One region of the Paenibacillus sp. EB106-05-06-XG162 genome, then DNA from elsewhere that is predicted to be linked to it. Evidence: riboswitches for the same ligand, from Rfam matches in the RefSeq annotation. Region 1 holds a riboswitch; each other region holds the start of a gene.
What was found. A riboswitch is a leader RNA that binds a small molecule or an ion and turns the genes downstream of it on or off. The one in region 1 is predicted to bind cyclic di-AMP.
Positions count from the first base shown of each region.

Region 1 (2,270 bases):
TTTGCCCCGAAGCAACACTGGGAAGAGGTGGGGATTTTTTAATTATTCTAATACCAACGTTCCTAGCGTATCCTTCAAACCTTGTATTTGCTACTAGGTTTCCTACAAATGGAGTTAAATAAATGAACACTACCAGTAAAGCTAAAAATCCCGTAACAGGTATAATAAATGTTTTTTTTCGACGCATCCCAAGCTCCTTTTAACATAAAATCACCTATATATAGACGTGATTTTACCGTATTAGTTACATCATCTCATTTGAAAATGTTTTAAACTATCCTGCCCAATCGTATTATGAGGTATAGGCATATTTATTGCCCCATTCCCTCTCGAATTCATCCAAAGCCGCTACTGCCGAATTTTTATTTCCTTAAGTATATAGAAAAGTACCCCATAGAGTAGACCTTTTTTAGGTGTCTACTCTATGGGGTATAGATCAGGCTTATCCTTTTTCATGCAAACACTAATTCACCATTTCATGATAACTCTTTTCATCTACTACACGCCGAGCTGTAACATAACGATCTTGGTAGTACGTATCCGTCAACTTGCTTATTCTTACTCCCTTACTGCTAGAGGAGTGAGCGAATTGATTGTCACCTATGTAAATTCCTGCATGGGAGATACCCGTACCTAAGGTATTAAAAAACACTAAATCTCCCGTTCGTAGGTTCTTTTTAGCTATCGGTGTCCCTACTTTAGCCTGTGACTGGGATGTGCGCGGTAGGTCAGTCACATCAAATTTTTTTAATACATACAAGATAAATCCGGTACAATCAAACCCTGCAACAGTGGTACCACCCCATAAATATGGTGTCCCTAGTACGTGATTCACTTCACTTTCTAGCTTAACCTCACTTGCAAATGTACTTGGTGCAGCGGCAGTGAATACGACTGCAGCTCCTAATAAAGATAAGATGAGTTTCTTCAGAACCTTGTTCTCCCTTCGATGCCTACGGAGTTAGCTGAGGGTTCGGTTAAAGGTTCCCTATATTCTCTTGCTTACAAGAATAATTCACCCGGGATGGTTCCCCCGTTTTCAAAAACGAAATTCGGCAATTGGTTAATATTTTGTAACTATTTATACTTTAATATACCGAGTAATCGATGTCAACCTTTTCACAAATTCAATATTTTAAATTTTTATCTATATATTCTCTGCACTACCATATAATACAATGCACTATTTATGAGCCTTTCATCAAGAAAATAGCCTCTCAAAAGCAAATCAACTCCTATTCGTGGGGTCTATCCTCTTTATCTTTCCTGTCTAGACGAATACCGATATGCACCAATAAAAGATACAAAAATGTAATAATTAACCTTATTCCCAAATGCTTATTGCGGTATAGTGTACTGCTAGCTTAATAGCTTTTAAATTAACTCAATATCTTTTCATTAAACTGCCCGTTACTTCAATGAACCTTTCTTAAAACACAGCAAGACTGCCGTTCAATATCGGCAGTCTGTACAATTATCTATTATGCTGAACCTTAGTAACGGGAATCCATAATTCGACATCCAATTCTTCAGTAAACACCTGTTTTTCAACGCCAATTTGGATTTCAGGACCAACCTGTATCATAGGTCCTTCAACTTGCTCATATCCTGAGGAAGGAAACCATTCCCCATAGATGCGATGCCATTTTTCTTTTTCCCAAGGAACTTTCATTTCAAATACTACCCATGTCTTAGCTGGCACAATGAATTGTGAGAAGGTTTCGGGGCAAGGGTTCGTAGTTGCCACGGCCAAGTAATAATCATAATCTCGCTTCTCACGTACACCTTCTCCAAAACTCACATGTAGAATTCCGTAAGGCTCTTGATTGTTAAGAGATTTTAGTTCGGCATACGTCTCAATCTCTGTTGATTTCCAAACCTGTTCTACACCTGGATGCTCCCCAACATCTACTGCTGTAACACGATTCGTGATCCCAACCAGTTGAAACGAATCCTTATACTCAATCCTATACTTCATTGGCTCACTACCTCCTATAGATAATCGAAAGGTCATTGGAGGATATGCTTTTAGTGAACGGTTGTTAGTTCTTGCTTCGGTTGGGGTTGTTCCATGTAAGCTTATAAATGCACGTGTAAACGCATCGGGTGAACTGTATCCGTATTTTACTGCGATGTCGATCACCCTGAGCCTACTATTTTGCAAATCAAAAGCTGCAAGTGTAAGGCGTCTACGACGAATATATTCTTGGATAGGAATACCCGCCAAATATGAAAACATTCTCTTGAAATGATATACAGAACAATATGCG
Region 1 is NZ_JBYTDT010000009.1:429-2,698, reverse strand. It holds gene AC3WU2_RS18630 (hypothetical protein) at 1-187, opposite strand, end outside; gene AC3WU2_RS18625 (C40 family peptidase) at 464-931, opposite strand; cyclic di-AMP (ydaO/yuaA leader) riboswitch at 936-1,068, opposite strand; gene AC3WU2_RS18620 (AraC family transcriptional regulator) at 1,475-2,270, opposite strand, start outside.

Region 2 (2,270 bases), on a different contig from region 1:
CGCATCAGCAACGATTCAATATACACTCACCCATAAGACACCGCTGGACTGGGTCATGATTGACCCGCAAGACACCATGGTGCTCGAGAATAAACGCATCAATAACTATATGAAGGCCCAAATTGATGAGGCCGTCAAAACACGAATCAATTTCAGCACAGCGAAACTGATCGAGAGTATCTTGAACGCACTCGGATGGTGAGGTGAACCCGGAATGAATTATATTAAAGAAAGCTTTAGCATCGTCAAACATCATTTTTATATCGTCATTATTCTATTCTTGTACCAGCTGATCTGGGGCTTCTTCCTCTATCGATTTATCGACGCCATCGTGGTTCCTATTCTGGAACACTACCCGGATCCCCACCCCACCGAGACGAGTATGCAGATGTTCCTGATTGAGAGTCAGTTCCAACTTATGAAGACGGACATCCTCGATTATTACCTCTGGATGCTCGCAGGGCTGTTCTTGATTCGCATGTTAATTACCCCATTCATCAACGCAGGACTCTACTATTCTATTCATCACCAAGACGATAAAGGACTCCTGTTCTTCAAAGGCATTAAATACGCTTGGAAGCCGGTCTGCTTATTCTATTGGCTGGAGAACCTGCTGATCCTTGCTCCTGCATACTGGGTAGTTCCATACTTCTATCAGGAATGGAAGCTCTACGATCTAGAGCACCTGGGGATATCCTTCCTCCCGATCATCTTCGGATGGATTGTATTCGCTTGGATCATTCACCAGTTGTTCTTATTTATGCAATTTGGACAGGTGAGCAAGGCCGGGGTATTCCAAGGGCTGCTCCTCTCCCTCAAAAATCTGCCGATGATCCTGGGGATCACCCTTCTATTACTTGCACTGCTGTTATTGATAAGCGGAATTTTCACAGCGGCCGCATGGATCTGGACAGGACTCCTTGCCATTATTCTTCATCAGACCTATCATCTCGTCCGCTCCATCGTCAAGGTATGGGGTATTGCAGCACAATATAAATTGTGGCAGAGCAAATGCTAATTCAACCCGACAAAGTGATGCTATTGCTTCGAAGCTGGTTCAGGTACTTTGCAGGGGCCCCGAAAAAGAAATAAAATAAATCTAAGCGAGCGCCCGCCCTGGAAGCTCTCAGAATGCCGATACTCGTCCAAATATCATAGGGAAGTAACGAATAAACCCGAATTTCGCCTAGCGAAGCTCGGGTTATTCGCTGTTTTTCGCAAAAAAATGGGATAAAAACGTAAAAAGGGTTTGTCAAAGCGCAGACCGTCTGGTAGAATAACAATTAGTTAAGATTTTGTAATAAGTTTGTAATCAATTTTGTCATTATTGTTATTTGTATCCGGTGCACCAAATCATTGAAGCCGAGTTCCTGCGCACCAGGAAACGGGGGAACCATCTTTGGGTGAATTGATCTTGCAAGTAAGGGATCATAGGGAGCCTTCAACCGAACCCTTAGCTAACCTCGTAGGCGTTGGAAGGAGTTTTACCCTTTTGAAAAAGTTATTCAGCTCTATGATCGTCACACTTGCATTAACGATGGCAGTCTCAGTTGGTAGCGCTTTCGCTGCTGATTCCAAACTTGACAAAGAAGTTAAGGATGTTCTTGGTACTCGCTATCAGAGCGGTGGCACATCGACAAGTGGATTTGATTGCTCTGGATTTACGATGTATATCTTCAAGCAATTCGACGTCAAACTTCCACACCAATCAGGATCCCAGTACAAGATGGGGACGAAAGTTGCAAAATCTGATCTTCAAACCGGAGATCTCGTATTCTTCAATACAAACGGTAAAGGCATCTCGCATGTCGGCATCTACGTAGGCGAGAACAAATTTGCACATGCATCCAGCAAAAAAGGGATTACAATTTCTAGCTTAAGCGATTCGTATTATGTGAAACGTTATGTTGGTGCAACAAGAGTGACGAATTCGGACATTTTTGATGACACCAATGACAATGACGGAAATCAAGATCACGATGATGTAGAATAATAAGAAGTAGCCCGCGAAGTCCATCCATTGGACAACATTCGTGGGTTTCTTTTTTAGATTTATAGTTTACATTTAATGTAATATATCTATATACTTTAAAGGGTGGACAAGCAGATTATTGGAATACCCTAGAGGAGGACTTTATCAATGCAAAAGATTAAAGTAGGTATTGTTGGTTACGGTAACTTGGGGAAAGGCGTGGAGAAAGCCATTCGTCAGAACCAAGACTTGGAGCTCGTAGCGGTATTCACTCGCAGACAGCCAGATCAAATCGCAA
Region 2 is NZ_JBYTDT010000022.1:26,379-28,648, forward strand. It holds gene AC3WU2_RS27845 (M1 family metallopeptidase) at 1-202, shown strand, start outside; gene AC3WU2_RS27850 (carbamoyl transferase) at 215-1,018, shown strand; cyclic di-AMP (ydaO/yuaA leader) riboswitch at 1,351-1,487, shown strand; gene AC3WU2_RS27855 (C40 family peptidase) at 1,493-1,993, shown strand; gene AC3WU2_RS27860 (diaminopimelate dehydrogenase) at 2,141-2,270, shown strand, end outside.
Region 2: another riboswitch for cyclic di-AMP. It lies ahead of AC3WU2_RS27855 (C40 family peptidase); the one in region 1 lies ahead of AC3WU2_RS18625 (C40 family peptidase).

Region 3 (2,270 bases), 140 kb from region 1:
CTACTGTCTGTTATCTTCATTTCCAACTTGATGGCGATGTTACTGCAGGCACTTGCTGGCAAACTAGGGATCGTAACGGGGCGTGATCTTGCGCAAGCTTGCCGAGATCATTATACGAAACCAGTGAATTTCGTATTGTGGGTGCTGTGTGAGCTGGCGATAGCCGCTTGTGATTTGGCCGAAGTCATCGGGTCAGCGATAGCGTTAAATTTGTTATTCGGGATTCCACTTGTATATGGCGTATTAATCACCGCAGTGGATGTCCTCATCGTTCTGCTTCTTCAGAACAAAGGGTTTCGATATATCGAGATATTAGTCATTTTATTGATCGTAACGATTGGCGGCTGTTTTGCGGTTGAATATTTCTTATCCAGACCGGATCTTGGTGGAATTGCACGTGGATTCATTCCTAGTGCTGAGATCATTACGAACCCAACGATGTTGTATATTGGGATCGGAATTCTAGGGGCCACCGTCATGCCTCATAATTTGTATCTGCACTCATCCATTGTACAGACCCGGGGCTACGACGAGAACTCGGCAGGGAAACGCCAAGCTATTAAATACTCGACTTGGGATTCATCCATCGCCCTATTATTCGCGTTATTCATCAATGCATCGATTTTGATCATTGCATCTGCCACCTTCCATGAAGCGGGCATGACGAGCATTGCGGATATCGGAGATGCCTATCATATGTTGACACCACTACTCGGCACAACACTAGGCAGTATCGTTTTCGGGGTCGCTCTACTCGCATCGGGCCAGAACTCGACGTTAACAGGAACGTTAGCAGGACAGATCGTCATGGAAGGCTTCCTGAATATTCGACTCAAACCATGGCTGCGCCGCTTAATTACGCGGATGATCGCTATTATTCCAGCGGTTATCGTAACGGTAATGTATGGTGAGAAGGGTGTTAGTGATTTGCTCATCCTGAGTCAAGTGATTCTCTCGCTCCAGCTGTCCTTTGCAGTCGTACCACTCGTTAAATTTACAAGCGATCCTGCGAAAATGGGTGAGTTTGTCAATAAGTCTTGGATCAAATGGACGGCATGGTTCGTAACCATCGTCATCATTGTATTGAATGCATATCTGTTATACAGTACCTTTTTTGGCTAAATAAAAGTCGTTTTTTCATCGGAAGACCTATTCGATTCGAGCCTCAAAACTCGAAGAATAGGTCTTTTTGCTGTAATTGTATCAAAAAATTAATCACAAAAAATGCTGATATACCGCGCGGTTGCACGATTTGTTAAAATTTGCTTGCGCACTGGTTACAAAGTTGTGATATATTGATTGAGCCGAAACTTCGCTTGTTGAAGTGCGGGGGATGATTCACAGCTGAACGGATAATACCAAAATCCACAAGAATCGATTCAGCTAGGGGTGAAGCGCCGTGAGCGTAGGGTTGTATCCTCAACCCAAACCCGACAACTAACCTCGTAGGCGTATGAAAAGGAGGAATTATGAAAATTTTTAATCTGAAGAAATTGTCCATTACGTTGTTTACTGCATTCTTAGCTATTCAATCGATTACTGTTGTTGCAGCAGCGCCTTATTACGCGAAAGACGGAGATACGTTCTTCAAAATCGCAAAGACGAACAGCATCGATATGAATGATCTCATGAAGGCGAATCCGAACGTCGATCCCCTCAATATCTATCAAGGATTAAAGATTGAACTTCCTGGAGCCAAAGAAACAAAAGCTGAGGTTGCCTCAGCACCGCCTGTGGCAGATTCGAAGGTGACTGCAAAATCTGCATCGGAACCTGCTGTGATTAAAGAAGAGAAACCAGCACCGAAGAAAAAGGAAGCAGCAGTGTCTGCATCTGCATCGTCGGATAATGTGGTCCATATCTCTGGAGAACCTACAAGCTACAAGAAATCCTTAAATGTGAAAGCGACAGCCTATACTGCAGCTGCTAGTGAGAATGGATCATGGGCAGGAAAAGATTATTTCGGTAATCAATTAACGCATGGTACCATTGCTGTAGACCCTGATATGATTCCGCTAGGTACTAAAGTATTCGTAACGGGTTATTCATTCAACGGTCTGCCAGCCGGTGGGTTCGTCGGTAGAGCCAATGACATTGGCGGCAGCATAAAAGGGAATCGCATTGATATCTTCGTAGATACAACGCAATCGAGTGCAAGTAAATTCGGCATTCAAAATGTAAAAGTATTTGTATTATCCTAAATGCGAAAAACGCTTCCCATCCTTGAACAAGGATGCAGGAAGCGTTTCTGCGTTCATCGCGTTATGCAT
Region 3 is NZ_JBYTDT010000009.1:144,806-147,075, forward strand. It holds gene AC3WU2_RS19225 (Nramp family divalent metal transporter) at 1-1,122, shown strand, start outside; cyclic di-AMP (ydaO/yuaA leader) riboswitch at 1,293-1,467, shown strand; gene AC3WU2_RS19230 (3D domain-containing protein) at 1,470-2,201, shown strand; gene AC3WU2_RS19235 (polysaccharide deacetylase family protein) at 2,263-2,270, opposite strand, start outside.
Region 3: another riboswitch for cyclic di-AMP. It lies ahead of AC3WU2_RS19230 (3D domain-containing protein); the one in region 1 lies ahead of AC3WU2_RS18625 (C40 family peptidase).